Regions from separate parts of the Bacillus sp. M13(2017) genome, predicted to be linked through region 2. Evidence: riboswitches for the same ligand, from Rfam matches in the RefSeq annotation. Region 2 holds a riboswitch; the other holds the start of a gene.

Region 1 (16,153 bases), on a different contig from region 2:
TAAATTATAAGTTGTTTTTTCGAATAATCATCGGTAAGAAAAAAGGAGGAATTGTAATGGAATCGTCTGTTATTAAAGTGTTAGATGATTTAGACGTACAAATTTTAGATATATTGCAGAAGGAATCACAAGTAAGTAATGCAGAGCTTGCGCGACGCGTTAATTTATCGCCAGCTGCGATGCATGCGAGAATAAAAAGATTAGATGGAGAAGGGTTCATTGATAAGCAAGTAGCCATTTTAAATCAAGAAAAGCTTGGTTTTGATTTGTTATGCTTCATTTTTATGAGCACGAATATTCATCAATCGGATAAACTGGAAGTGCTGGAAAAAGAATTAGAAGCAATGCCTGAAGTGTTAGAATGTCACTGTTTAACAGGAGAGTATGATTATTTATTAAAAGTTGCAAATCGTGATCGTAAAGAGTTGGAGCAGTTTATTAGAAAGCTGAATAAGCTTGGTATTACAAGGATACAGACGAGTTTGGCACTTCGTGAAATTAAATATTCAACAGTATTGCCGATACGAGATGAGGAACCAAGCATCGATTAGATTGCTTGGTTTTTTGTTTGTATAAAGTGATTGACGAGAAGAAAAGAGAGATGTATTATTATATAAAATTATGTATTAAAATTCGTTTTAGGTTATAAATATTAATATCGGGGGCAAGGGGATAGCATATGAAAATCTGTAATGCGGTTACGAGTGATGTGAAAGAAATTTATAGTCTTATTGAGGTTTATGCAAAAGAGGGAGTTGTTTTACCACGTTCTCTTTTGTCTCTTTATCAATATTTACAATGTTTATATGTTATGAAAGAAGAAGAGAAAGTTGTTGGAGTTGCTGGTTTACATGTATTAGGAGAGGACCTTGCAGAAGTTCGGTCGTTAGTCGTTTCGCATACATATGCAGGGAAAGGAATCGGGCGTATGTTAGTGAATCATGTAATAAATGAAGCAGTGAAAATAAAAGTAAGTAGAGTCATTTCTTTAACATATGAAACAGAATTTTTTCAAAAGTGTGGATTTGATTTTGTGAATAGAGATGCGCTACCAGAGAAAGTATGGGTTGATTGTAGACATTGTCCAAAGGTTGATTATTGTGATGAGGTGGCGATGATTCGATATGTTGGATGAAATAAAAGGAAAAAAGAGCAGCTAGCAAAAGCTAACTGCTCCATTCAAGGGATCTCTCCAAGGGGGAGTGGAGAAAATATTATGTTACTAGCATTATTGACAGATTATTAGGAAATATACAAATCGGATGAAAGAAATTTTAAATAAACTTTCGGCATTGACAGTTTTTAAAATGTTCATGTACAATATATATGAATGACATTCAGTCATTTTTATGTGACAGGATGCAGTTAGCTTAGAAATGGAACAAATACAATGGTAAATGAGGATGATAGTTGTTTTTATATAGTATTGATGAAAGAGTATATTTTTTTAAAACAAAAATGACTGATAGTCAGTCATAAGAGGTGAGAGGTATGAAAAATAAAGCTTGGTTATATGTCATATTAACATGTATCTTTGAAATTTTTTGGGTGTTTGGTTTTAATACAGCCAATACTTGGTGGCATTGGATTATTATTTTAGGAGTTATCGCTGTTGATTTTCACTTCCTTTCTAAAGCGTGTGAACATCTTGCAACAGGGACTGTATATGCTGTTTTCGCCGGAGCTGGTACGGTAGGTACTTTCTTAATGGATGTATTTCTTTTCGGTGGAAGTTTCAGTGTAGGGAAGTTATTTTTTATCGTGATGGTTGTAGCTGGCGTTATCGGTTTAAAGCTAGCTGATAATAAAGAAGAAACTGTGGAAGGAGCTGCTTAAAAATGGGTTGGTTTTTCGTATTTTGTGCTGCAATTAGTGAAATAGTCGGTGTGATAGGACTTAAAATGTATAGTAAAGATAAGACATTAGCCAATGGTGCGATTTATATCGGTGGGTTTGCTACATCCTTCGCATTTTTGTATACTTCCTTCTTATTTTTACAAGTAAGTGTCGCGTATGCGGTTTGGATTGGTATCGGAACAGCAGGTGCAGTTTTGTTAAACATGTTCTTGTTTGGTGAGTCGAAAAGTAAAGCGCGTATCATTAGTGTGTTTCTTATTGTATGTGGAGTGACAGGATTAAAGGCACTTTCTTAAAGATATATTGTATTTTTATCTCCTAATTGTTTATTAGGAGATTTTATTATAAAAAAATGACTTCCTCTTAGAGTTCACTATCATTGACAGTACAATCGATTATCTTATAAAATGAGTGACAGTCATTCAATATGCGTGTGAAAGGGTTTAGATGATGAATAAAAAAGAGAAAATTGTCTATGCAGCTATTGAAGTGTTTCAGGAGAAGGGCGTCGAAAAAACGAAGATTTCTGATATCGTGAAATTAGCTGGCATTGCGCAAGGAACTTTCTATTTATATTTTCCTTCTAAGCTATCTGTTATGCCTGCAATAGCAGAAGTGATGGTTGAAAAGATGATACTTGCAGTGAAAGAAAAAGTACAAAAAGATGTACCTTTTTCAAATAAAGTGGCACAAGTAATTGATGCGGTGTTTCACTTTATTGAGGAATACCGTGAAATACAAGCTTTAATGTATGCGGGTCTTGCATCTACTGAACATATAAAAGAGTGGGAAGCTGTATATGAGCCTCTTTATATGTGGTTAAGCGAATTTTTAAGTGAGGCGAAAGAAGCTGGTGAAATTCGTGATTCGGTTCACGCAGAACGAACAGCGAAGTTATTTATCGCTCTTGTTGAATCAGCAGCGGAACAAGTGTATTTATATGATCATAAAGATGATGAGCAGGTGGATTTGCAAAAGGAAGAAGTACTAGATTTTTTAACACATGCACTACATATAAAGAAGTAGTAAGATGAACCTGTCTGAGAAGGTAGGTTCATTTTTGAGGAAAAATGAATGATAGTCATTCACCTAATACTTATGTATGTGTGGAAGGATAGAGTGAAATTCTAATGAGTGGAGGCATCTCTACTCATGATTAGCCCACAAATAGCAGGATAAAGAAAAAGCTTCTTGGGCATTATTTTTTGAGAGGAGCTTACGGGAAGAGGTGTTAAAAGTGAAGAAACCGATAAAAGAACAAAAGATGGTACTGGTCATTCTTTTGAGTAATATATTTATCGCTTTTCTAGGGATTGGATTAATCATTCCGGTTATGCCGTCCTTTATGAATGACATGCATTTAACAGGGAAGACGATGGGGTATCTCGTTGCAGTGTTTGCAATGGCTCAGCTTATTGCTTCACCTATTACAGGCCGGTGGGTTGATCTTTACGGTAGGAAGAAAATGATAATCATTGGATTATTTATTTTTGGTGTTTCAGAGCTTCTTTTTGGATTAGGAAAAGATGTGTGGATGCTTTATGTAGCGAGGGTGTTAGGCGGAATTAGTGCTGCTTTTATTATGCCTGGTGTTACGGCATATGTTGCGGATATTACATCTATTCAGGAACGTCCAAAGGCGATGGGATACTTATCTGCGGCTATTAGTACTGGATTCATTATAGGGCCTGGAATCGGCGGATTTATTGCAGAATACGGTATACGTGTGCCGTTTTTTGTTGCAGCAGCAATTGCCTTTATAGCATGTGTGATTTCGATATTTATTTTAAAAGAACCGTTAACGAAAGAAGAGCTTGCAGAGATTTCTTCTAATACGAAAGAATCAAGCTTTATTGGTGATTTAAAGAAATCATTACATCCAATGTATGCAATTGCATTTATTATCGTATTTGTACTCGCATTCGGATTATCAGCATATGAAACTGTGTTTAGTCTGTTCTCTGATCATAAATTTGGATTCACACCGAAAGATATCGCAGCAATTATTACAATTAGTTCAATCTTTGGGGTAGTTGTGCAAGTATTTATGTTTGGCAAATTGGTAGACATGTTCGGTGAGAAAGTATTAATTCAAATATGTTTAATTGTAGGTGCAGTGTTAGCATTCGTCTCAACTGTAGTCTTTAATTATTGGATTGTACTTCTCGTTACGTGCTTTATTTTCCTTGCATTTGATTTACTTCGTCCAGCTTTAACGACGTTTTTATCAAAAGCAGCTGGAAAAGAGCAAGGATTCGTTGCTGGGATGAACTCGACTTATACGAGTTTAGGAAATATCGCAGGACCAGCGATGGGCGGAATATTATTTGATATGAATATTCATTATCCATATGCATTTTCAGGCGTTGTTTTAATAGTTGGTCTCGGCATTACATTTATGTGGAGAGAGAAACAGTTGGCTGGAAGTTTTGCGAAGTAATGAGAATAAAGAATGATTGGAAAGCCCCTTTTTGTAAGGGGCTTTTTTGCATGTTAATACATGGATGGCTGTATCCATAACTTCGCAAAATTTGCCCAGCCGAATGAATCAATTGTTACGTTTTTTAAAGAAGAAGGGTATGTTTTTCTTTTTAAAACGTGATAGTTAAATAAAATGATGTGCTCTACTTGTAAAAATTCTTCGATTTCATACATGAGCTCATAGCGTTCTTCTTTATTTTCCTCTAATAAAAATGTATCAAGTAAACAGTTAATTTGTTTTTCATAGTGCGGATCCATGAACCGATTTACGAAGCAACTTTTATTTTTAAACACATTTAAGAATGCGAGTTCATGGTCAGCAGCAAATACTTCTCCCATGAAAATAATATCGGCATGTGTATCGATAGAACGATCCATATAATCTGAAACGAGAAATGGGTGAAGTTCTACATGTATGCCTAATTGTTCGCAACGTTCTTTTAGGAAATATGCGTCATTTGCACTGTCTTTAAATGCGAAGAAATAAATATGAATCGTTTCTCCGTTATAGGTGCTCTTTTTTAAATACTCTTTCGCTTTTTCTAAAGAGTAGGACCTTTTAGTAGCTTGGCGGCTTCTATCAGGGAAGAAGCTTGATGCAGCAATTGTTCGTCTACCCTCTATGTTACGAAGTATCATTTCAACATCATATAGTTCTCTCCAAGCTTTTCGAAAGTAAATGTCGTGATGAGGACCAGGTTTTGTAAAGTTGAAGCCAGCATAAATACAGCCTATTTCTTCTATTTGTATATCATGCCTTTCATTTTCCTCTTCGTTTGGTAGTTCATAATCAGCATCTATTTGCACATGGTCAGGAATACCCCAAAATTCAATACGGTCTAATAACGCGCGCTCTTTAAAATAATGGGTGAACGCTTCGAGTACGATATTATCTTCAGAGTAATGAGCAAGTTTGAAAGGTCCAGTACCTATATAATGATTATTTTGAATACTAGCATCACGCGGTAAAATTGCGAGCTGCATTGAACTTACATAGTGTAAGAAAAATAGATTTGGTTTTGCTAAATGGAATTGAATTTGCAGTGGTGATGGTGTTTCAATTTGAATAATTTCTTCTGTTAACCATTCGAAAGGGGATTGAACTTGTTTTAGTCTTTCAAATGAAAATTGTACATCTTTAGAAGTTAAAATTGTTTCGTTATGAAAATATATATCTTTTCGTAAATAAAAGGTCCACGTAAGTCCATCTTCACTTAATTCCCACGTATGCGCAATGTGAGGCTCCATTTTTTCAGTAACATCGTTATAGACGACTAACGTATCAAAAATTTGACTCGTAAGATGGCTCTCTGTAGTTACAGCCACAAAAGCCGGATCTAATGGGAATATCTTTCTCGATATAGGAATCTTTAATACGTCGTACATATCATTTGAAGGTTCGTATCCAAAATGATGATGTAGTTTATTTTCTATCTTTTTTTGAAGTGCAAGGGGGAGGGGACCTTTTAAAAGAAGAAAAACGTCTTTTAATTTTTCTTTCGCTAACAGTTCATCTGTATAGGACTCAATCGCTTCTACGAAATTATGTATAAATAGAATTTCCGTTTTATTTCCGCGGCCTCGCCCTGGAGTCCAGCTAATTAATTGCTCCTCGCTCATTTTCTTTAATAAAATCTTTACGTTTTTCGTACTGCAATATAAAACATCCGCTAATTCTTGTAAGCTATTTCGCATATGTTGTTGATCTTGTGCATGTAGTCTTAGTCTAATGTAATAGTCCATAATTTTCATATATACACTTCCTTCTATCATAAAAGGGGAAACTCTTTAGAATATTCTAACCCTTTTCTTCCTTTTTTTCAAAGTAAAATAAGTAAGCATAAGGAGGGGAAACAATGGGATTTTGGAGTATGCATCGAAATATAAAAATTAGAATTATAACATCATTTTTAACACGTACTGTGTCCACGATGATTTTTCCATTTATGGCGATTTATTTTTCAATAAAGTTAGGTAGTGCGATTGCTGGTGCGTTACTACTCATTAATGTCATAGCTTCATTAGTAATTGGTTTATACGGTGGATATGTTGGAGACCGGCTTGGGCGTAAAAAGGTTATGATTATCGGTCAAAGTATACAAGTCATTTCCATTGCTTGTATGGGAGTTGCGAATTCGGATTACATTGACTCACCATGGCTAACATTTGTGTTTATGTTAGTGAATAGTTTAGGGTCTGGACTTATGAATCCTGCGACAGAGGCGATGTTAATTGATGTGAGTACACCTGAAAATCGAAAAGTGATGTACAGCATTAGTTACTGGGCTATTAATTTATCGATTGCCATTGGAGCGATATTTGGAGGATTACTATTTGAAAACTATAGACTACAATTGTTTATCGTATTAACGCTTGTTGCCATTATGACTTTATATGTGATGGCTGTGTATATGGAAGAAGTGTATGTAGCACGAAAAACGGTGGAGAAGAAAAATGTATTAAAAGATATGGTAGATAGTTATAAAGTCGTGATGAAAGATAAAGCATTTTTAATTTTTTGTGCAGCGAGTATATGTACATTATCGTTAGAGTTTCAAATTAATAATTATTTAGGGGTACGTTTGCAGAAGGAATTTGAAACGGTGCACTTTTTATTCGGGGATGGTTTTACGTTTGATTTAACAGGTATTCGCATGTTGAGCTGGATTTCTGCAGAGAATACAATTTTAGTTGTGTTATGTTCAGCACTTCTTATTAAAATGCTGAAAAGCTTCAATGATTTGAAAATCTTATATGTAGGCTTATTCATTTACACGATTGGATTTACAATACTCGGAACAAGCAATAGTTTATGGATTTTATTAATTGCAGGGCTGTTCCAAACGGTAGGCGAGATGATGTATGTGCCAGTACGTCAATCTATTATGGCAGATATGGTGCCAAATGAGGCAAGAGGCTCATACATGGCGATTAACGGAATGGTCTTTCAAGTGGCAAAAATGAACGGAGCATTAGGTGTTATGCTAGGTTCATTTCTTGCATCTTGGGGCATGAGTGCTCTGTACTTTATCGTGGGTATGAGCAGTATTTTATTATTTATGAAGGCGATTGGGAGAGAGAAGTATGAGGGGGAGGCTTCTCAGATTGGATAAAATGATATGAAAAGCGATGCTAGAAATCGCTTTTCACATGGCTTTTAAAACGGATCAACTTCAGCTAAATCAGGATTGCTATTTGGGTTCGTTAATAAGACTTTCAGCTCACCTACTTCAGAGAGAGCGACGAGGATATAACCACTAATAAGGACGACGAGTCTGATGACTCTTAATGTTTGCAGTGTAATGTCACGGCTATTGTTTTCGGAGTTGTCTTGGGGCGTTGAAGGTGGATTGTTGTTCATAGTTAGGCTCCCATCTCTTGTATTTATATATGTGTAAAATCATTATTTAACTTATGGATAGGAATCGTATAGTCATTTTCACTATATGAGAAATGCCTATGAAAAGTGATTAGAAATTTGGGGACAAAGAAGGGGGGAATTCGCAGGCCATTAAAAATGACATTCCTTTTTATTTTTCATACAAATAAAAAGGTTAACCAAAGTAGCTAAACAGCTATTTTGGTTAACCTATAATAACTATCCTAATATACGCAATGATTCTTCAATAAACGCCGGTATATCTTCTGGTTGTCTACTTGTGACTAGCTGGTTTTGGCATACGACAACCTCTGTGTCATGAAAGTTTCCGCCGGCGTTTTTTAAATCGACTTCAATAGATTTATATCCAGTGACATCACGTCCTTCAAGTGTTTGTGCAGTGATGAGTAGCTGAGGTCCGTGACAAATAGCGAAAACAGGTTTTTTTGCATCCATAAATGCTTTACTAAAGCGAACGAAACGCTCATCTGCACGAAGTATATCTGGAGAAAATCCGCCGGGTATGAAGAGTGCATCAAAGTTTTCTGGAGAAACACCATCAATATTTTTATCAATTACGACTTCGCTTTTTTCTTGTTTACCGTGTACCGTTTTACCTTTTTCCATTTCAATAGTTGTTAATTCATATCCCTTCTGTTTAAAAGCTTCTACTGGCTCTGTGTATTCTGTGTCCTCGAAATAATCCGTTATTAAAATAGCAATTTTTTTACTCATTCTAATCCGCTCCTTACATTATATTATCGGTTCCAGAATCGTCCTTGGGCAATGCCTTCTATAAATGACTCAATTGAAGTGTTTGTTAAGTTGTAAACTCCTGCTCCATCCAGTTTCACCTTACTATGGTCTAAAGCATGAGGGTCACTAAGGACATGAGCTATCGGTTTAAAATGTTTAAAAGTAGTTTCTGCAAATTCTAAAACAGGGGGTTGAATGACAGATTTACTACTAAACACTAATACTGCATCAAAAAGTGAGGAGTCTGCTGTTGTATAAGTATCCGTTACTTTAATGGAATTATTGAAATGATAAATTTTATTATCTATGATGCTATAGTTAATTCGATGCTGTGCAAAAGCTTGAATCCATTCGGACAGAAGAGAGATGCTTGGGTCACCATTTAATAGAATTGCAACATTTTTGGAATCAGCTTTAAAAATAGTATTGGACATGCTGAGTGCAGGTGATTTTGCATCTGAATTTACTTCGTGATTTTCCTTAGGTAAAGGAGCTCCAATAATGTTAGCGACTTCTTGTGCTAATTGACGATCGACGTGGTTTAAAAGAGCAATTACATTTGCCTTCACCATGTCTGATTTGCACTTCCCAACTTCAAAGCAAAAAGCTTCTTTTATATGTTGCTTTTCAATAGGGCTCATACTATTATAGAAAAGTTTAGCCTGAGAATAAAAGTTAAGGAAGCTTTTACTGCGCCCTCTAATTTTATGTCCATCAATCTTTTCTTGATAATGCTCATATCCTCCTTGTTCTGCTTGGACTGTTGCTGGTTGATTATTATTTAAGCCATTAGGATGATAGCTTGTTTGACCACGATGAATTTGCATTTGATGCATACCATCACGTTGATTATTATGAAAAGGACATACAGGCTGATTAATAGGGATTTGATGGAAATTAGGTCCTCCTAAACGAGATAATTGTGTATCTGTATAGGAGAATAATCTTCCTTGCAGAAGAGGGTCATTTGAAAAATCAATACCTGGTACGACATGACCAGGGTGGAAAGCTACCTGCTCCGTTTCCGCAAAGAAGTTATCAACATTTTTGTTCAATGTCATTTTACCAACTAGTTTTACAGGAACTTCTTCTTCCGGCCATAATTTCGTTGGATCTAAAATATCAAAATCAAATGCATGCTCATCTTCTTCTGGAATTAACTGTAATCCAAGCTCCCATTCCGGATAATCGCCTTTTTCAATTGCTTCGTATAAATCTTGACGATGGAAATCAGGATTTTTCCCAGCAATCTTTTGAGCTTCATCCCATACTAATGAATGAACCCCAAGGGCAGGTTTCCAGTGAAACTTTACGAAATGGGCTTTTCCCTCTGCGTTAATGAGTCGAAATGTGTGAACTCCAAAACCTTCCATCATTCGTAAACTACGCGGAATAGCACGGTCGCTCATTTGCCACATGACCATATGCGTGGACTCAGGGTTATGTGCAACAAAATCCCAAAAGGTATCATGAGCGCTAGCTCCTTGAGGAATATCATTATGTGGTTCTGGTTTAACTGCATGGACAAAATCAGGGAATTTAATAGCATCTTGGATAAAGAATACTGGCATATTATTGCCTACTAAATCATAGTTTCCTTCATCTGTATAAAATTTTGTAGCGAATCCGCGTACATCTCTTACTGTGTCGTTGGATCCTTTAGAACCTTGAACGGTTGAGAAACGTACAAATACAGGTGTTTTCTTTGAAGGATTTGTAAGAAAATCTGCTTTCGTATATGCTTCTAACGATTCATAAAGCTGAAAATAACCATGAGCGCCAACTCCGCGTGCATGAACAATTCTTTCGGGAATTCGCTCGTGATCAAAATGGGTCATTTTCTCGCGAAAGTGGAAATCCTCCATTAAGGTTGGGCCTCTTAAGCCCATCTTTAAAGAAAATTCATCTTCGGCTATTTTTACTCCTTGGTTTGTTGTTAAAGCATGTTTGTATTGATTGTCAGTAACGTGATGCTTCAATTGTTCCGTTTTTTTATTCACAATATAGGCCCCTCCTTTACTCTGTTAATTTAATAGATACCCTTTTTATTAGGACGTAAACATGTATTATCGTTTTTGTATGTAAAATCATAAAATATCGGTTGTTCCGGTGATTCTTGTTTGAGGAAAAAAATAAAACGCCAAGGAGAAAATTTATTTTCTCCTTGGCGTTTAAGATAATTCTTTTCGTTAAAACGAGGAAACACGTTGCTTCGTTTTTGGTACAATAATAAATTTGATCCAGAGTAACCCGATAATCATAATGATAAGGCTATGTAAAAATTGTCCCGTAGCAATGAGTATAACAATTGAAAATACAATGAGTTGAATACTTAGCGATATAAAGATTAAGTGAAGAAATTGATTCAGTCGTTTTTCAGTATCAATTGGATATAATGCTACAATAATATTTCCCGAAAAATATTTCCATAGGGAACGGAGCTGCATAGAAATCATATATAGGACGATGTAAGCGATAGCGCCCTTTACGTATATGTTTGGTATAAAATATAAGGCGAAGGCACCAATCAGCCCTAAGCGAATATATATACCGAAATAATCATTCCCTCGTAAAAATGCGAGTGTATGTAAATAGAAGAAAGTTGCTCGTTTTTTATGTAATAAAGGTTCAATCCAAGTTGTAAGCCATTTTCTTTTATTTACTTGCTTGTTTAGTTGCGGAACATCGGTGAAGATGCTAGCAAATTGATAGAAACGAACGTTCATTTTTTCTTCTTGCTCGATTATGTAATCCCACGGTATTCGTTTTGTAGGCTGTTTTTTCGTGTATAGAAGTAGGAAAGCAAGTAGTAAGAGTAATCCGCCTAATATGAGAACATTTGCTACATAAAACAGCATATAAATGACTAGGGCGTTACAAGCAATACGAATGATCAGCCATATATTTTTTTCGTGACTATCACGCCACATCCAATGTATGTATATGTTCCAAGCTTTCGTAACCATTAAAACGAGAAAGATTGTACAGAAGAAAGGTATCGTTAATTGTAATGATTGCAGTGCAAGCGGAACGAGAATAAGGAACGTAAATAATAATGGGAAAAGCTGAATGATGTAATTATATAGAAGAGATTTTTTGAAATAAGAAGTTAATTTCTCTTCTAGTGCTAGTAAATAGACAGCGTCAGGTTTCTGAATAAATGTACGAATAGGGCATCTCGTTATAATGAATGTAAGTACAATCGTGATGAGTAGTAAAGATATTCCTTTAGAAGGAGATGTTTTTAGAAACTGAGCATAGTAGTATGCGCCAACGCATGAAATAAAGATAAAGCTATATAGTAAACCGTTAATCATACGTGCAAAGTATGTAATGATATTTTGAATATGTTGTTGGAAACGGCTGTTCCATAGTGATTCGATTGACATGTTTTTCACCTCTTTGTTCTATTATATATGTTTTGTAAAAGAAAAAACGAGCAAATTGCGTTATGCAACTTGCCCGTCTTTCTTTTCGTTATTTTTTTTCTGATCACGATTCATTAATGGATAGAAGGCAAAGCCGATTACGAATAAACCAATTCCGAGAAGGAACGTTTTTATATCGGCTGCGCCCGTTTTAATAACCCATAGTGCGTAGCAAAGTGCGATAACTGCGACTATGCCATCTGTAATTCTTGCCCGCATTTCATTTTTATATGTTTCACCAGTTGCGACTAGTTTTAACTGGAAGATTGGTGAAACGAGATATGGAATGAGGTAGGCCAGTGTCGATACGGTAATAACGAATGTATAAGCTTCCGCAATGGTTCCTGATAATGTTGAGAATAGGAATACTTGCGACATAATGTTTGTTAATCGTAATGAGTAAATTGGACTTCCTTTTTTATTTGTTTTTGCGAAGAAGGAAGGGAAGAAACCTTCTTTTGCTGCTTGATAAGGGACTTCTGAGCTTAATAAAATCCAGCCTAAGATAGAACCGAACAGGGAAGTAAGAGCAAGTAATGCCATCAGTTTCCCGCCGCCATGACCCATTGCAGCATTTAATGCATCTGCTAATGGACGTTCAGAAGCTTGTAATGTATCAACGTGAAGTACACCCATTGTTAAAATTGTGATTCCTAAGTAAATTGCAACTGTAATAAGTAATCCCGCAACTGTTGCACGTTTTACCGTTTTTGGAGAAACAGCACGGTTTGATAAAAGAACGGCTGATTCAATTCCGATAAACGCCCAAAGCGTTGTAAGAGCAGCTAAATTTACTTGTGAAAGAAGACCGTGTGATGCACCTGATTTATCAATCATCGGTGTGTACCATTGTCCAAACTTAGAAGCTTCGAATGCAAATAACGTAACGACGATGAATAAAAGGAATCCAGTTACTTTCGTTGTTGTTGCTAAAAAGTTTAGCTTTCCAGCTCCGCTTACACCGTTTGTTAATATAATATGAGTTCCCCAAAGTAAGATGGAACAAATTGTAAATGTAATTAGTTTTCCGACTTCTACGTTAAACGAACCGATTGAAAATAGTAGTCGCGTATCTTTCATAATTGGGAAGAAGAGTGATAAATATCCCGCAAATGATGTAATGATGGCAACGTTACTTGCCCAGTTTGCAACCCAATATCCCCATACCATACTGAAACCAGCCATTTTTTTCTTTTTTGGTGTTGAGAATAAAGCATATGCATGACTTTGTGGCCCTGTCGTTAAATCAGGACGACGAATTGCTAAATTACCGAAAACAAGAGCTAGCATTAAAACACCAAACCCTGTAGTTAACCAAGCTAAAGTGACACCGAGTGGGCTTGCTGTTTGTGCCAACGTACTTGGCACCATGAAAATACCAGCGCCAACCATGTTACCGACAACGAAAGCTGTTAGTACCCAAAAGCCCCATTTTTTTTGTTGCATAGAAAATACCTCCAAAGTTAGTATAACCAAGTCAAGCGAGGAGATATGTATGTCTTCCTGAGTCAGGAAGAGAAGTCCCAAACAAAACAAAAAAAGCACGTAATTTGCCGCTACATGCTTTCTATCTTATAAGAAACCCACGACATACCTCTCGATAGCTCTCCACAAACGAAACGTTTGTGACAGTTCTGCACTTATTAAATGCAGACCCAGCAAGCGTGCATGGTGGACACGACTTACTTCGGCAACCATTCCTTTCTCATTCCTTCATCAATGCCACTACATCTCCTGAAATGATACTCTTAATGATTGCAACCTCTACCTCACCGAGATACGAATGAGGATTTAAATATTAAATTAACGTCTTTAAGAGTAACAAATGTATTTTTATACGTCAATGGATATAGTAATAATCAGATTATAGAGAAGAGTTTGTGATTAAAAGAGAACTAGGAGAAGATGTAACGATTATTAGTTCCGCAGAAGAAACAGCGATAGAGTTAAGCACAATTTTACAGCACAAAGGAATTTTGTCTGACAATCTGAATCCGAAGCATCACTTTTTTACAACGGGATCTGTTTTATTATTTGAACATATTGCTGAGCGATGGCTAGGGTATCAAATTTCTGTAGAATGTGTACATTTACCCATGAAAAATGCGTGTATGCATAATTAAGATTTAGTAAATTACTTTTTTAATAAATCACGTTCGTTTCATAAGAAGGAAAGAATAAGCTTTTAATTGAAATGATTAAGGTCATTTTAATTAAAGGAGAGGTTTGATTATGGAATTATCAAGATCTCAATTATTTGCTTTACAGTATATTTCAAAATATGCAGAGAACGAAAAACGTGGGGCTAAAGCAACAATTAATCATATACTTAAAATGTCTAATATTACAGATGAAATATTTGAAGAAGCTGTCGCTAATTTAAAATCTCATGCACGGATTGCTTTACACTTTCATCCAGACAGACTAGATTCGAGTATGAAAAGTGTTGCTGAAGCACTGTTTGAGCAAGGAATATATAAAAGTCAGTTTGAAACATTGCTATCTAATGGAAGCGTATCTGCTTACCCTGGTGGTGAACGTGACCTTTGGGAAAAGAGAATATTTGGAGGAGCATATCAATTAGAAGGCGTAACGAATGATCAACGGCCAAAATATGGAGCGCTAAATTTAATGTTACATCCAGATGGGCCGGCTCCACGTTTTGGTTCATGTTATTTTCTCTTATCTTCAAAAGTTTCTTCGCGCTCTACATATACGTATTTAGATTCGCATCAAGATCCGAAAGAAAAGGGGACTTATGAGGAGTTTGATATGATTTTAGCTGCTCTTTTGGAAGAGACATTTGTAAGAGACTTTGCAATTGGTGAAGGGAATTTGACTCCGACAATATTAATTAATCATTTACTGGGTAACCTGAAAAGGCCGTTTATAGATTTAGTAAGCAAAGAGCCAGCCCGTAATCTTAATCATTATATTGAAGCGCAAATTCATGGAGAGATTTCTCTTAAAGAAGACGTAGAGGTGCTTGTTGTAGATCCTTCATTTAAGGGTACGGATATAGGAAAAGTTTTAGAAGAAATTTGCCTGAAGTATGCGATTGATTTGTATTGGCACATCGGTTTTGTACTTATGGTAGACGAAGTTCCGATGGATTTTAGAGGTTCAAAAATGCCATCTTTAGCAAGACGCATTGCACGGAATCATTGTATCGATGCCAATATAATTGGCTCTGCTGTAGTGGATTTGAAACGCAATCCATTATCTTGGAGTGATCGTGGTACTTATGAAGAAGTGCTTCAGGAATTAAAATTATTATGGCATGTTTTAGTTCGATTTGGAAAACCAAATCGGAAGTAGAACTAACTACTCTGTTTTTTGGAAGTATATATAGAAAAGAAGCTGATCTAAAAATAGATCAGCTTCTTTTTATAAGATTAAACTAAGTTTAATACAGTTACTTTTTCACGTGTCATAGACTCAAGGCTCTTACGAATACCTTGTGCGCCCATACCTGAACCTTTTACACCGATGAATGGGAAGTGGTCAGGGCCGCGCTCTGTGCGTCCGTTAATTTGAACAGAACCAGTTTCGATTTTGTTAGCAATTGCAAATGCTTTGTTAATGTCTTTTGTGAAGACACTTGCTTGCAGGCCGAACTCTGATTTGTTAGCAATCTCAATTGCTTGCTCATCTGAAGAAACACGGATGATTGGAAGGATTGGGCCGAATGGCTCTTCCCAAGCAACTTTCATTTCTTCTGTTACGTGGTCGATTAATGTTGGGTAAATTAAGTTACGCTCACGTTTGTTACCGATAACGATTGTAGCACCTTTTTCAACAGCATCGTCAACTAAGCCTTGAACGAAGTCAGCAGACTTGTCGTCGATTAATGGAACGATTGTGCTGTCTTGTTCTGGAGATCCAACTGATAGTTCAGCTACTTGCGCTTTTAATAAGCTAACAAGCTCGTCCGCTACGTTTTCGTGTACAAGTACACGTTTAATAGCTGTACAACGTTGACCAGAGTAAGAGAATGCACCGCTTACGATATGGTTTGCAGCATCTTGTAAGTCAGCATCTTCACGAACGATACCAGGATCTTTACCACCAAGTTCTAATACAAGTGGAATCATTGAAGCTTTTTTCGCTAAATGTTTACCTGTGTTTGTACCACCTGTGAACGATACCATATTGATGCCTTCGTGTTCTACTAAGTAGTCACCAATTACAGAACCGCGTCCTGTAGCTACGTTTACAAGACCTTTTGGAAGGCCAGCTTTGTGAAGTGCTT
Region 2 (16,153 bases):
AACCGAGGGCGTTTACAGGAGTATTTCGGTGATCTGATATAGTAGGTGGGGTGAGAAATCGCGAAAGTTCAATTCGGCTGTGGCCATCTGGAGTGACCATCATAGCAATCTCTACGCACTGAGAGCCGAGTCCAGTTACGCGACCAGCCCATTCACCTTCGACAGTGGCTCGCCCTTCGAGGTTCAAGCCAATCTCCTCGAAGAAAGAGATTGCGTTATCAAGGGATTCTACAACGATGCTGACATTGTCCATTCGTAGTAATTTGTTTTTTGCCATAGTCTTATCTCCTTATGTATAAAAGTTTATTATTTAATCATCCTCATAATTATACTACTAAGTAGTTACAAATTCCTTTCAGTCAAAAACACCTTGTCATAGTATATGAAAAGGTGACAAGGTGTTTTTTTATATGTCATATAGCATCTTGTTAACGAACAGCATTTTATTTAATAGGAAGGAAGTAGATTAATATGATTTTTTTATAAGCGTTACTGAAAATATCAAATTAGCTCATTTGCACTAAAGGCTCAATTTTCGCCATAAATGATTGATGCAACGCCTCAACACCTGTTACTAAATGAAGGCGGTCAATAACGACAGACACTTTAATTTCTGATGTACTTACCATTTTAATATGAATATTTTCTTCTTTTAAAGTAGTGAACATATTTGCAGCGACACCAGGGTTAGATACCATGCCAGATCCTACGATTGATACTTTTGCTAAGTGATTTTCATGTTCTACAGATTCGTAGTGAAGAGTTTCTTGATTTTGTTCCAAAACTTTTAAAGTTTCTCTTAAATCATTCGAGTGAATGGAGAAGGAGAGATGTACAGTTCCTTCATTTGTAATACTTTGAATGATGATATCTACATTAATGTGTGCTGCTGCTAATGTAGAGAAAACTGTTGAAAGCGAGCCTTGTTCTAGTCCTTTAATTGTGACACGTGTAATGTTATCCTCAAATGCAATACCTTTAACGATTGATTGTTGTTCCATGTTACATTCTCCTTTTACAATTGTTCCGTTTTCTTGTTCCATACTTGAGCGAACTTCTAAAACTACGTTATGATTTTTAGCAAACTCAACAGCGCGCGGGTGTAATACGCCAGCACCGAGATTAGCAAGCTCTAACATTTCGTCATAAGAAATTTCATCTAATTTGTAAGCATCTTTTACAACTCGTGGGTCCGTCGTATATACGCCTGTCACATCCGTATAAATATCACATTTTTTTGCTTTAAGTGCAGCGGCTAGTGCGACAGCAGTCGTATCAGAACCACCACGGCCAAGCGTTGTAATTTCATTTGCTACACTTATACCTTGGAAACCAGCTACGATAACAATCGTGCCTTCAGCAAGATAAGATTGAATACGATCTGTATGAATGTCAGTAATCCGTGCACTACTATGTACAGATTCTGTCGTAATACCAGCTTGCCATCCTGTTAATGAAATTGCATGATAGCCTTTTGCTTGCAGTGCCATTGTTAATAATGAAATAGTTACTTGTTCTCCTGTAGATAGAAGCATATCCATTTCACGTTTACTTGGATTTTCTGTAATAGCGTTAGCGAGTGCGACAAGTTGATCCGTACTTTTTCCCATTGCTGAAACGACAGAGACAACGCTATGACCTCGTTCATATTCTTCAATAATTAAATTTGCTACATGTTGAATGCGTTCGACGCTTCCGACAGAAGTGCCACCAAATTTTTGAACAATTGTTTCCATTACAAATTCCTTCTTTCGTCTATTTTTAAGAATAGATTAGGAAATATATAAATCCCAATACTCCTGTAGTTACCAGAAAGACAAACAAAAAACACCATCTCAAATAAGTGAGGATGGTGCTGTTACAGGAAAAGGGAAACAGAAAACGGAGCTAATAAAAAAACCGCCAAAAAAGGAATATCATAAAAAAATGATATCTCTTTTTTGTAGATAGCTCTTCATACGTACACGTCTGTACATATGACAGTTCTGTTTCTATTCGAAAACAGCCCCAATTGATAAATGCAGAGAAATTTATCAATTTCGGCAATACTTCCTTTCATCTAAGTTCATAGACATCTCTGTGTCTCCATTAGAATACTCATAAGTATCGCAACCTCTATCTCACGTTTTAGGCGAGAGTGTTTGATTTATGAAGTTATTGGTAACATTTGTTTTATAATAATTTAAATTTTTCGGGGAATCAAGTGTTTTACATATATTTTAAAAATTCTTTCTTTTTACAGAAAAGTTTGTGAAAAATGTAGCAAAATAAATTCATTGCATGTACATTAAACTTATAGTGCATAGGAGGTGGGAGAATGAAAAGGAAACAGCCTATTTATGTTGCGACAAAAATGAACACGACGATGGAAAAATTATGGAGATATACGCAAGAACCAGATATACATACAGAGTGGGATGCTCGCTTTACTGAAATTTCGTATTTAGAGAAAAAAGAAGGAGAACCACAGAAGTTTTTGTATAAAACAAAGATTGGATTTGGGCTTGAAATAGCTGGAGAAGGGGAATCAATAGGTGAAATAAGAAAAGAAACTGGTGAAAGAATTTCCTCTTTAAAATTTTGGACGGATAATACATTATCTCTTATTCAAATAGGACGTGGTTATTGGAAGTATACGCCGAATAAAGAATACATCCATTTTGAGACACAATATGATTATGATACAAGATTTGGTCGTATAGGAAATGTAATAGATTCCTATATTTTTCGTCCGTTATTAGGTTGGGCGACCGCTTGGAGTTTTGATGCCTTAAAATTATGGTTAGAAAAGGGGCTTCATCCTAGGTTACTAATTAGAAGAACAATGACGTATTGGCTCGTATGCTTTTTATTTGCTTTTGTATGGATATATCAAGGGATAGTGCCGAAACTACTGTTTACTCATTCAGAAGAAGTAAAGATGCTTTCTGTATTAATTGGTTCAAATGAAAGTAGTGTATATATACTTAAAATAATTGGGGTGTTAGAAATAATTTTCGGTGTCGTATGGCTGTTGCCACTAACAAAACGAAAATTATTTATACTGCATATTATTGTATTACTAGTTTTAACGTTAGCGGCAGGATTTACGAATATCGCAAGCTTTACAGGGCCGTTTAATCCGATTACATTAAATGTTCTTCTAATGGGGTTATCAATTGTCGGTTATATAAATAGTTTCGATTTACCAAGCGCGAAAAATTGCAAGAGGGCGAGAAAGGGATAAGTGTATGGCTAATATGTATGAACGATTATTAGGGGATACCTATAAAAATCTTCATCCTGAATTGCAGAAGCGTTATGCCATTACAGAAGAGAATAGTTTTACAGGGGAAGGAAAGATGGATGAAATTTACGGTGGCTCTTTTTTCGTGAAATTTATATTGAAAATTGCATCGAAGTTTCGAATGTTTTTCTCGGAACGAGGAGAGGAAATTCCATTTACGATACAAAACATAGCTGAGCGAGATGAATATGGACAAGAATTAGTAAGGTGGAACCGTACTTTTTATTTTCATAATAAGAAAAGATATTTTAACGCAGTTATGCAATTGGATGAAAACGAAAATGAAATTGTAGATTATTTTGGCGAACCACATTTACTCGTTTCTACACTACATTTTCATATCGATGAGTTAGGGGCAATGCATATTGCTTCAAAGAAACAATGGTTTTATATGTTTGGAAGAAAAATTCCGTTGCCAAAATTCTTGTATGGTGAAGCAAAAATTGTTGAAAGTTATGATGCAACACTACAGTGTTTTCGAATTCATGTACAAGTACGAAACCCGTTAATTGGCTCGCTTTTTTCATATAAGGGAACATTTGTGGAAAGGAAATAAACGATATGAAAAATATAATATTTGGGCTTGCTTGTTATGTTGTTTTTCTATTATGTGAGCGGTCGAATATAAATCCTGTTGAAGCAATTATATTATTATCTGTTTTATTATTTATACCAATGTCACTTTGTATTATTGATAAAAGAAAAAGAGATGGATCGTATTTATTATTTTATAAATTCGTATCGTTTTTATATCCAATTGCAGCAATTTGTGCAATGCTAGCTTTCGTCACAAATCACTATGTATTTGCGCTAGTTTGGTTTGTATATACAGGAATTGTTGCGTTATTTGGTGTAAGTAGATTGCTAGAAAGAGGATGGAAGCCGTTAGAAGAGACCGCCATAGATAGTGCGTTTATTTATTTGTTTTTAGGTGGTTTTTGGTTTTTTGCTTCAGTAGCAAAACTTTCAATTATGCAGTTTAGCTCTGACATTGTTTTACTCACAGCTGCACATTTTCATTATTCGGCGTTTCTATTGCCATTATCAGCTGGTTTAATAGGGAGAAAAAGAGAAAAGAGAAGTAAAGTATATGATGTTATTATGTTTATCATCATGATTTCACCTATGACAGTCGCAATAGGAATTACATACTCGAGAATATTTGAATTTTTTGCAGTGTTTCTATATTTATGTGCGATTTATGGGTATGGATTTTACGTTTGGAGAGCAAAATTTAATGCTATCAGTGCAAAGATTTTTCTAATCGTTTCGTCTAGTACACTCATGGTTACAATTATGTTCTCACTTATATACTCATACGGGAATTTGAAGCATGTAATGACGATTACAATTGCTCAAATGGTTTGGATTCATGGTGTTGTCAATGGAATTGGAGTAGCGTTACCGGCATTTGTCGGCTGGATGATCGAAAAGAGTGTTCCGAATTATAAATACTATGGGAAACCAATGAGTAAATTAAGAGGAAGTGTGGCAATTGGTGAGGCTTTTTTATATAGCGGCAATTTAGTAGGCAGTAAGGAATACAACGGTTTAGTTGATCAAATAACTGATTTTCATAGTGAGTCATTTGACGTGACGAAGGTACCTTTAAGTATTATTCGTTTTTATGAAAATACAACAGAGTATGAGTTGCAATCAAATATTAAATGGGCTCGTTGGTTCCGCCCATTTGCATTTTGTTATGAGAAAATGAGTAAGCGTGTGGGACAAATACATTTAGGAATGGGCGGCAATTGGGAAACGATGCATGGCTCTATCATTAATGTAATAGATGAGAAAGATGGAAGAGAGAATGTAAGGGCTTGGCTAAGGAAAAATGAAGCAGGTGAATCTATTTTTGTAGCTCTTTATTCAAAGCATACAAATAAGAATGAGACATATATGAATATCGCCTTACCTTTACCTTATTCGAATATGACTGGTATTTTGAAAATATATAATGATAGTCATGATTTAATCATTACTAGTAAGTTAAGAGAAAATGGTCAGGGAGATGAGGGGATTTATTTACATACTCGGTTCTTAACAATACGTTTACCATTAGCAGAGACTTTTATTATAAAAGAGCGCACGGATCACATACTAGAAGCTAATCATAGAATGTGGATATTTGGAGTTAAGTTTTTAGAAATTGATTATAAGATTAAGAAAGTAGAGGAGAAGTAAGAAAAGCTTGGAGAGATTTCAAGCTTTTTTACGTATGTGTAATTGTTATAGCAATTTGTTTATCTAGCTCATTATCCCAAACACGTTGAATTTCAAAAGTGCCTGTTTCAAAAAATAATGGGAATCTCTCTTTAAACCAATCTTGCATAGGAAGATGTAGTGCTGTATCGATTGGTATCCATAATAATTCGCCCTCAGAAGGGTTTAAAAGAAGTTCACCTTCAAATGAGTCTGTCCAGTAGTTAAATACCATGTACCGAACATTACTTTTCGGATTTACATATTCATCTAATCCTTTAAAAGTTAAATTCGAAACAAGTAATCCAGTTTCCTCTTTTACTTCTCTTATAGCGGCTTGAACGATACTTTCGGGGAAATCTACTTTGCCGCCAGGAGCGATATAGCCAGGGAAACTTCGATGGCTGGGGCGTTTTATGAGTAAAACTTCATTGTTGCGCTGGATCATACACATTGTATAGATGCGGTGCTCGATGTTATGTGAATTTGAAGGCATTGTAATGTATTCTCCTTTATTTTTCTTGATAATTTTACCATAACATAATAGTTTCTTATATAATTAAAATAGAATATTGTTAATTTTCGGCATTTTATTATGAAGTCTATAATCATTTGAAAAGAGGAGAGAAAGATGCAAGGGGAATTACAAAGAGAAAAAGATTTAGGGTATGTTGGTAAATTATTATCGCCAGTTAAAGAGTCACCACATTTTAAATTTTTATGGATTGGACAATTACTCTCGGCCTTAGGTAGTTCGATAACTATGGTCATACTTCCAGTTGTTGTGTATTCATTAACTGGCTCAACAGTTGTGATGGGGATGACAATGGCAATGTACATGCTACCTAATATTCTCGCTTTACCGTTTGCAGGTTTAATTGTAGACCGAATTGATCGGGTTAAATTAATGTTATTTACGGATATACTCCGCTGTATATTAATGCTATTACTTGCATCGCTTATATTTATGGATTTATTAACAATTACAGTTTTATATATTCTCGTTGCCTTATACGGACTTATGGAAGGGATATTCCAACCAGCATATTCTGCTGTAAGGGCGAAAGTATTCGTTCCTGAAATTCGTAATGCAGCTAACGCACTCACTCAAATGAGTAATCAAGGTATACGATTAATTGGGCCAGCACTTGGTGGGTTAATCGTATCGGTTGCGTCTGCAGGGATAGGTTTCGGCCTAGATGCAGTAACGTACTTATTATCATTTTTATGTTTATTATTTTTAAAAGAAATTAAGTTTAAAAAAGTAAAACCCATTGAAAAGAGTAAGCTTAATTACAAACAAGAGTTTATGGAAGGTGTTTTAGTTTTAAAAAGTCATCCGTGGCTGTGGATTACAATTTTAGTTTTTTCTTTTATAAATATTTGTTATGCCGTCATTATCGTCGTATTAATTCCGTGGTTATTTAATGTTCATCATCATTTTGAAGCTTACGTGTATGGACTTGGCATGGCCTTTTCTGGTGGTGGAGCTGTAATTGCCGCATTAATATTTGGTGGGAAAGAGCGGTGGCATAAGAGAGGATTACTGGCTTATGGAGGTGTTTTAATTAGTGGCATTGCTTTATTAATTATGCCATTCATTTCTTGGGCACCCGCCTTAATATTCTTAATGGTAATTGAAGGATTTGGCATGATGATATTTGGACTCATTTGGGAAACTAGTTTACAGGAACTTGTACCAGAAGAAGCATTCGGAAGAGTGGCAAGCCTTGATATGTTGGGTTCTTTTGCTTTATTGCCATTAGGGTATGTAGTTGTAGGCTGGTTAGCTACTGTCATAGGTGGCGAGATAACTATTATAACACTAGCTAGTTTAGTAATTTTAACAATTGGAATCGCATTGTCTGTACCGAGTATTCGTCGATTTAATTGATTATATGGGAAAAGGGGGTGATATGCATGACTATAGAAAACTTGAAAGATATAGTAACGAGGCAATTAGAGAGTAAATACATTTTGGAAGAAAAGGTCTTTGAAGCGAACAATTTTACAGTCTATATCGCTACCCATATAGAAAATAATCTAGCATATAATCAATTAGTATTAATAAAACATCTTTGTAATGAAAAAACGTCCGTACATATTTGGCACAAGAAAATTAGTATGGAAGCAACAGAATTGGAAATTACAAAAGAAGTGACGGAAGCGATACAAGAGGGTTTCAAAAGAGAAGAATAAGCCCTAAAGAAATTAGGACTTATTCTTCATTAAATACAAATGTTTGTTTCATTTTTTTACCTTCATTTACCGGATGGCCGTTATAAGAGAAATTCTTTTCTTCCCAAGTAATCACAACTTTAAAATTATGACTATTAAAGTCTAATGGGAATACCATGTAGTCAAAGCTTGTATGACTTTTAGAAATATTTTCATTAGGTGTAGTAGGTTTAAAGGTAGCTTTAGAGGTAGGATTGTTATCAAGTATTTCCACAGATACGTTTGATACATCATGACCGATGTTTTTTACGAGTAAACTATACGTATCAAATACACCTTGTTTTGGCTGGATTGCTTGCTTGTTTGAGTTATGAGATTTATCAATTTCGACATACCATTGTTTAGACTTTGACGCAATCGGTAGTGACTGAAATGTGTAAGCACTAGCTTGTATTGGTAGTGCTAAGCATAAAAGTGTAAAGAGAGTTAATATTTTTCGTTTCATTTTTTTAGAGCTCCCATTCTTTAATAGATTTACTTGTTATTATCTTCTCTTTACGAGTAAATATACCATATAATGTAAGGTAGCTATTGTGAGTAGTGAATCAATATTTTATTCACTACTCTTATAGCTGGCATAATTACGTATGTAGTAAGAAAGAATAAATTTGTTTTTTTATATTTAGATTGCTGCCCTTTTTAAAAGAGCTATTTTTACGTTTTAAAAAAAATATACTAAGAGTTCCGTATAAATTATTTATTTTAATGTAGTTAAATGTGCTTGTAGATGTGAAATTAGAGAAGGAAGCTGTGTAGAGATGTTTCTACACAGCTTTTTAGGATATGAAAAAATTACCAAAAATATGTTAAAATAACATTATCATACAACAAGGGGGATTCGTTTTATGGAAAATGGACATCTTGCTAAAGTAGATTTAACGAAAAAAATTGAATCAAAATCTAAGTACAACAAGAAACTCGAAAAATATCAAAGGCGCTTATTAGCATTACAGCAAATTTTGAAAGAAGAAAAAATCGCGGTTATGCTTGTTATGGAAGGATGGGATGCGGCTGGTAAAGGTGGGGTAATTAAGCGGGTGACGGAACATCTTGACCCGCGTGGGTTCCAAGTAAATCCAATTGGAGCGCCTGCACCTCATGAAAAACGTTACCATTATTTGCAACGTTTCTGGCGCAAAATTCCACAGTACGGGCAAATTACCATTTTTGATCGCTCATGGTACGGTCGAGTGTTAGTTGAGCGTGTTGAAGGTTTTGCTACAAAGGAAGAGTGGATGAGAGCATACGATGAGATTAATGGTTTTGAAAAACTACTAACAGATGACCATTACATAATAGGGAAGTTCTTCTACCATATAAGTAAAGAGGAACAGTTAAAGAGATTTAAAGATAGAGAGAAAAATCCTTTGAAAAGATGGAAAATTACAGACGAAGATTGGCGTAATCGTGAAAAATGGGATGAGTATGTTGAAGCGATGGAAGACATGTTTGAAAAAACAAGTAAGCAAAATGCGAAGTGGCATATTATTGAAAGTAACGATAAATTGTATGCCCGTGTGAAAACGTTAAAAATCATTATTTCATTCATAGAGGATTATTTCTTAGAACATGGTATAGAATTGCCTTCTTATTATTATGAAATGAAAGAGGATATTGAAGTTTTGCAAGATGTAGGTGTGAAAGAGTAAATAAGAAAATGGCCCTGTGAATTGGTAAAACCAAATTATGGGGCTTTTTTATTTAGAAACATTTTACAAATAACAAAATAAGGTATATAATCGATAATCATATTAATATTGTTAATATGATTATCGATTATATACTATGTGGGGGTTTTACTTTGAAGGGAAGAGATGTTGTTTTAGGTTTATTAATGGAAAAGGAATTGTCTGGTTACGATATTAAAATTGTGTTTGAAGACGTATTTACTCATTTTTTTGATGGAAGTTTTGGAATGATTTATCCAACGTTACGACAATTGGAGAATGAGGGGAAAATAAAAAAAGAAGTTGTCATGCAAGAGGGAAAACCGAATAAGAAAATGTACTTTATTACAGATGAGGGGCGTGAAGAATTTTATCAATACATGCAGACGCCTGTAGAGAAGGATGTTTTACGTTCGGATTTTTTAATGAGAATGTATTTTGGTAACTATAGTGATGATGTAACAATAAAAAAATGGATTAAAGATGAAATTGAAAGAAAAGAAGCGTACATTGCAGATCTTCGATTGAAATATGAAAAGTGGAGAGTAGGTATTACTTTCGTCGAAGAAATTTCACTAGATGTAGGTATTGCATCGTATAGTGCACAAGTGGAGACTTTGAAGAAAAAATTAGAAGAGTTAGAGGCGAAAGAAAACAATAAAACAGAAGAATGAAAAACGCGTTCACAATAAATAAAGGGGTATATAAAGATGGAGCAAACAAAGGGTATTAAGATTGTCTTTTTAATGTGTCTAGGTATCTTTCTTTGTATGATTGATACGACAATTATGAATATAGCTTTACCGGCAATACAATCGAGTGTAAATACTTCATTAGAAAAGATGTCTTGGGTATTAAATGTTTATACAATGACGATTGCAGTACTCGCCATTCCGTTAGGGCGGATAGCTGATATCTTTGGAAAAGCAAAGATGTATATTCTTGGTTTGGTGATTTTTGGTGGTGGATCGGTACTTTGCGCTTTTGCTAATACAGGTGATTTTCTTATTTTTTCTCGTTTTATACAAAGTATTGGGGCAGCGATTTTATTTCCAACAAGTATGGTAATTGGTGTATCAGCTATGCCATTAGCTAAGAGGCATGTTGCGCTTGCGATTTTAGGAGTAACACAAGGATTGTCAGCTGCTATGGGACCAGTGATAGGTGGAATTATTACGCAAAATTTAGGATGGAGATGGGTGTTCTTCGTTAATGTTCCGGTTTGTATAATAGGAATCGTGTTATGTTGCATCATGCTACAAATAAAAAATGAAGAACGTATTATCTCAAAAATAGATTGGATAGGACTACTATTAAGTAGCACAGCAATTTTTTCATTTACTCTCATATTAGTAAAAGGTAATACATGGGGATGGCAAAGTAATATTGCTTTGTCTTGTTATGCAATTAGCACTATTTCTCTTATTCTATTTGTTTTAGTAGAACGAAAGATTCATAACCCAATGGTGAATTTAAAGTTATTTCAAGATCGAATGTTTGTCGGAGCGTCTATCGTTGTTATATTAAGTAATTTATTTTTAATTGGAGTTACTGTATTGCTTCCAACGTTCTTGACGAAACTACAAGGTCGGACGGAAATTGAAGCGGCTTTTTTAGTGACACCTATTTCAGCAATGATATTTTTAATTTCACCAGTTGCAGCAACTTTAATTAAAAAACTCGGAAAAGTAACTATTATTTTGTCAGGATTTCTTGTTATGGGGCTTTCCTACTATTGGTTGCAAATGATTGATGTTCATTCAACAAATATAGAAATTATTATTCCGTGTATGATATTAGGTGTTGGATATGGTTTAGTAGTGGGGCTAATTACAGTTTTAAGTGCTTCTTCATTTGAAGGAGAACTGTTAACTGCTTCTCAAAGTGTTGTATCAATGTTACGACAAGTTGGAATTGTATTGGCGGTTGCAATATTTGTCTCTAACTTAACTCATAATTTAACTGTAAATAAAGAAAAAGTATATCGTTATGCAGAAGAAAAGGTGCGGAATATTCATGTGAATAGTACTGAGCAAACTGAAATTTTACAAATAACTAAAGAAAAAATAGAGAATCAAAGTTTAGAATCGAATATAAATAAGAAACAAAATGCAATGACAATGGGATTAAGTAAAGAGAAGAAGGAAGAATTGATTCGCGACAAGACGGATGAAATATTAAGAAAAGTTCCAGTAGAATATAGGGATGTAAAAAGAGAAGAAGTTATGAGGCAAGTGACAAAAGAAGTTGAAAAACAAGAGGAAAGTATAAAGAAAGAGGTACTCACATTCTCGAATGATGTGAATCATTATGCCAAGAATCAGATGGCTATGAGTTTTACAGATTTATATAAAGCAAGTGTGCCAATTATATTAATTTGTGCTTTCGTAAGTTTGTTGTTTTGGGAAGGAAGAGCTTTGAGTAAAAAGAGAAGGGGAAGGATAGTAGAAGAAGTGTAAAGGGAAACAGGCTGCTATTAGCCTGTTTTTTCATTGTTTTCTCCTTGCGTATTGTGAATAGTAGTATTTTTAATATAGCATGGGATAAGTCGAGTATGATTAGAAAGTTTTTTAGAATGAAAGGTATGAATGGAAAATGCCATTGAATATGTAACATTATACATAGTACATTAACAAGAGGGATTAATTTTAAAAGGAGGATGGGGAATTGCTAGATAAGGCAGGGGCTTTAATAGATAATCATGTGTACACAGAAGAGGAGCAACAAAAACTATACAAACGAACGTTAATAATCGTCAGCATTTCACAAATGTTTGGCGGTGCAGGACTAGCTGCTGGTATTACAGTGGGAGCACTTCTTGCGCAGCAAATGCTTGGAACAGATGCATTTGCAGGATTACCGACTGCTATGTTTACATTAGGATCGGCATTAGCAGCTTTCATAGTAGGGAAGCTTTCGCAACGATATGGACGCCGGATAGGTCTTGCAACAGGGTTTATAGTAGGCGGATTTGGAGCAATTGGTGTTGTAATGGCAGCTTTAACGAATAGCATTATTCTTTTACTTATTTCTTTACTCATATATGGTGCCGGTACAGCCACGAATCTACAAGCTCGTTATGCAGGTACAGATTTAGCAGATAAGAAGCAGAGAGCAACGGCTGTTAGTATTACGATGGTAATGACGACTTTCGGTGCAGTTGCAGGACCAAATTTAGTAGGAGTAATGGGTAGTTTTGCTCATTCAATTGGAGTTCCTAAACTTGCAGGTCCGTTCATACTATCGGCAGCAGCATTTATACTGGCGGGGCTAGTTCTTTTTGTTATGCTTCGTCCAGATCCTTTAATTATTGCTAACATAATAGAAAGATATAAACAGGAACATACATATAAAGGGCAACCAATAACAGAAGAAGCGAAAGAAAATAAACGAGGTATTACAGTTGGAGCAATCGTAATGATACTTACGCAAATCGTGATGGTTGCGATTATGACGATGACGCCAGTTCATATGGGACACCACGGTCACGGTTTAAGTGCAGTAGGACTTGTGATAGGTTTTCATGTAGGTGCAATGTATCTTCCATCTCTCGTTACAGGAATGTTAATTGATAAAATTGGCCGAACTACAATGAGCATAGCTGGTGGAGTGATTTTACTTGCAGCGGGTGTCATAGCTGCGATAGCGCCAAGTGATTCTTTATTATTATTAATCGTTGCTCTTTCTTTACTTGGGCTAGGATGGAACCTCGGATTGATTAGTGGTACAGCACAAATTGTTGATTCCACAACACCGTATACACGTGCTAAAACACAAGGGAAAATAGATGTTTTTATTGCGCTAGCTGGAGCTTCTGGTGGAGCGATGTCAGGTATGGTAGTAGCGAATTCAAGTTATGCGGCATTGTCATTGGCTGGAGGCGTGTTAGCGTTGTTACTTATTCCTGTTGTGATATGGTCTCGAAAAGGGGTAAGAAATTAAATGAAGAAGAGGTTCTAGTTACTGACTAGAGCCTCTTTTTATACACTTAAATTAAATTCCATTCTAAAATAAGTCCTAAATGCGTAAGTCCGCCACCGAATCCGTATAGTAAAAGTGTGTCTCCATTATTTAACTTTCCTTCTTTTATAGCTAAATCTAGAGCGAGTGGAATGGTGACTGAAGAGGTATTCCCCATATATTCCACGCTCGTTAATGTTTTTTGTATTGGAATTTGAGATTTTTCGCAAATAGATTCGATCATTCGTAAGTTAGCGCTGTGGGGTATGAACCAGTCTATATCATCTACTTGCATATTTGCGGTATGTATTAAATCTTTTATGCCTTTTGGCACTGTACGTGTTGCCCATTTATATACTTCTCTTCCATTTTGAACGATTTTTTCATTTGTTTGCAGTGGTGTGCCATTCATAGTAGTAGATAAGTTTGTTCTATATAGATGAATGCCGCCATCACCGTTTGTTCCCATGTGAGCAGCGATAAAGCTTGGGGTGTCTTCATCTCTTTCTAATAAAATAGCTCCAGCACCATCACCGAATAAAATACAGGTCGTTCTATCGCTATAATCAGTAACTTTAGATAATGTTTCTGTCGCTACGACAAGTACTTTTTCATGTGATCCAGAAGTGATTAAGCTATTACCGACGTGTAGTCCATATGTAAAACCAGCACAAGTTGCATTTAAATCAAAAGCTAGTGTATGAGGTATGTTGAAGTATTGTTGTATTTGGCAAGCAACACTAGGGAAAACGTAATCAGCAGTAGTAGTAGCGACAATGATACAGTCGACATCTTCTAAGTTTTTCTTATATGTTGTACATAAATTTTTAATTGCTTTAATGGCTAAGTTTGAGGAGTATTCTTCTTCGCTAGCGATTCTTCTTTCCCTCATTCCTGTTCTTTGTAAAATCCATTCATCATTCGTATGGACCATCTTTTCTAAATCGTTATTAGACAATATTTGATCTGGAACATAAGTACCAATTGCAGTAATACGAGATTTAGAATGCATAGAAACATCTCCTAACTTTTATTTTTATAACCTGATACTAATATCAGGTTATAAAAATGTCAATAAAGATTTTTGTTGTATTAAAACGATAATACTTAACTTACTATGAAGGAATTTGGCGAGTGCTGTAAAAATAATATACGAGAAGTTTCTAAAATTGATAATTGCTTTTGTTATTTTTGTTGTGAAAAAACTCGCAAAAAATGACGATTAAAGTAAAAATATAACGATTTTCTTTAGTGTGATATAGGTTGTTAAACCTTGTGAAAGCGAATTACTTATGCTACACTTTATGTAACTTAAAATGAACGGAGGGGCTTCCTTTGATCTTAATCAGATTACGTCTCAATACTTTGTGCCAATAATTGAATAGCGCTCAAAGGCTCTGTCTGTGTACAGAGTGAACGGGATTGGTCTGCCTATTTTAAAGGAACCCTTTATTAAGCTTATATGTGAAAAAGAGGGAGGGACGAATACGCCCTCTTTTTGTTTTGCCTTTATAAATAGAATGGGATTGTATAGGTGAACACTTATTGTGGATACGTATACAATCTTGGGACTTTTTGACTATAAAATAGGATGAAAGCATAGCTTTCTTCTATTTCTTTGGTGAACCCTTATCCGTTTACGAAAACACAGGCAGCGACCTGTGTTTTTTATTTTACGTAATCGAAATGGAGGAATAAATATATGGAAGAAGTATTACAAAGAGCAGTTTTAGTTGGAGTAAATGTAGGTAATGAAGATGATTTTGCATATTCGATGGAAGAGTTAACAAATCTTGCGGAAGCTTGTGATGTAGAGGTAATTGGGCAAGTAACGCAAAATTTACAACGAGTAAATCCATCGCATTATATCGGAAAAGGAAAGATTGAAGAAGTTGCAGCGTATGTACAAGAAATAGATGCGAATATGGTTATCTTTAATGATGAATTATCTCCTTCACAAATTCGAAATTTAGAAGAGGATTTAGATTGTAAGGTAATTGATCGTACCATTTTAATTTTAGATATTTTTGCGCAACGTGCGAAAACGAAAGAAGCACAGCTACAAGTAGAAGTAGCCCATCTTCAGTATATGATGCCTCGTTTAATCGGTCTTCGTGAATCGTTAGGAAGACAGAGCGGCGGCGTTGGTACGAAAAATAAAGGTGTCGGTGAAAAGAAGTTAGAGTTAGACCGTCGTAAAATTGAAGAACAAATTTCAGTTTTAAATAAAGATTTAGAAGCGCTCGTTGCCCAGCGTCAAACGCAGCGAAAGCAGCGTAAGAAAAATGAAATACCTGTTGTAGCATTAGTAGGTTATACGAATGCAGGAAAGTCAACGACGATGAATGCAATGCTTGAAATTTATAATGGTACAGAAGAAAAGCAAGTATTTGAAAAAGATATGTTATTCGCGACGTTAGAAACATCTGTACGAAATATTGATTTACCAGATAATAAATCATTCTTATTAACAGATACAGTTGGATTTGTAAGTAAATTACCACATCATCTTGTGAAAGCGTTCCGTTCAACGTTAGAAGAAGTAGCGGAAGCAGATTTACTTATTCACGTCGTAGATTACGCAAATCCAAATTATGAACAATTAATTGATATTACAAATGAAACGTTAAAGAAAATTGGAGTAGAAAATATTCCAACGATCTATGCTTATAATAAATCAGATATGGTAGATGTTGAAATTCCGAAAGTGCAAGAAGATCGTGTTTATTTATCAGCGAAGAAACAAGTTGGAATTGAAGAACTTGTAGAAATGATTCGCTCACACATCTATAAAGAA

What was found. Region 2 has a riboswitch for lysine ahead of CGQ22_RS15505 (aspartate kinase). Riboswitches for the same ligand answer to the same signal wherever they lie in the genome.
Region 1: linked by a shared signal. The riboswitch ahead of CGQ22_RS23910 (amino acid permease) and the one ahead of CGQ22_RS15505 (aspartate kinase) in region 2 are both predicted to bind lysine.

The regions. Positions count from the first base shown of each region.
Region 1 is NZ_KZ268512.1:125,533-141,685, reverse strand. Features, by position in the region: gene CGQ22_RS23970 (Lrp/AsnC family transcriptional regulator) at 57-551, shown strand; gene CGQ22_RS23965 (N-acetyltransferase) at 680-1,135, shown strand; gene CGQ22_RS23960 (DMT family transporter) at 1,492-1,836, shown strand; gene CGQ22_RS23955 (DMT family transporter) at 1,839-2,153, shown strand; gene CGQ22_RS23950 (TetR/AcrR family transcriptional regulator) at 2,305-2,883, shown strand; gene CGQ22_RS23945 (MFS transporter) at 3,095-4,297, shown strand; gene CGQ22_RS23940 (SgrR family transcriptional regulator) at 4,351-6,111, opposite strand; gene CGQ22_RS23935 (MDR family MFS transporter) at 6,195-7,451, shown strand; gene CGQ22_RS23930 (hypothetical protein) at 7,496-7,699, opposite strand; gene CGQ22_RS23925 (type 1 glutamine amidotransferase domain-containing protein) at 7,937-8,452, opposite strand; gene CGQ22_RS23920 (catalase) at 8,476-10,473, opposite strand; gene CGQ22_RS23915 (ABC transporter permease) at 10,663-11,862, opposite strand; gene CGQ22_RS23910 (amino acid permease) at 11,923-13,347, opposite strand; lysine riboswitch at 13,495-13,676, opposite strand; partial or broken gene CGQ22_RS23905 (glutamate racemase) at 13,776-14,024, shown strand; gene CGQ22_RS23900 (DUF3626 domain-containing protein) at 14,134-15,219, shown strand; gene gapN (NADP-dependent glyceraldehyde-3-phosphate dehydrogenase) at 15,297-16,153, opposite strand, start outside.
Region 2 is NZ_KZ268505.1:84,087-100,239, forward strand. Features, by position in the region: gene CGQ22_RS15500 (VOC family protein) at 1-277, opposite strand, end outside; gene CGQ22_RS15505 (aspartate kinase) at 507-1,736, opposite strand; lysine riboswitch at 1,940-2,126, opposite strand; gene CGQ22_RS15515 (DoxX-like family protein) at 2,318-3,226, shown strand; gene CGQ22_RS15520 (DUF4166 domain-containing protein) at 3,231-3,842, shown strand; gene CGQ22_RS15525 (YndJ family protein) at 3,848-5,473, shown strand; gene CGQ22_RS15530 (8-oxo-dGTP diphosphatase) at 5,502-5,987, opposite strand; gene CGQ22_RS15535 (MFS transporter) at 6,123-7,385, shown strand; gene CGQ22_RS15540 (hypothetical protein) at 7,412-7,690, shown strand; gene CGQ22_RS15545 (hypothetical protein) at 7,710-8,174, opposite strand; gene CGQ22_RS15550 (polyphosphate kinase 2 family protein) at 8,575-9,378, shown strand; gene CGQ22_RS15555 (PadR family transcriptional regulator) at 9,531-10,070, shown strand; gene CGQ22_RS15560 (MFS transporter) at 10,107-11,855, shown strand; gene CGQ22_RS15565 (MFS transporter) at 12,064-13,338, shown strand; gene CGQ22_RS15570 (ketoacyl-ACP synthase III) at 13,385-14,368, opposite strand; gene hflX (GTPase HflX) at 15,059-16,153, shown strand, end outside.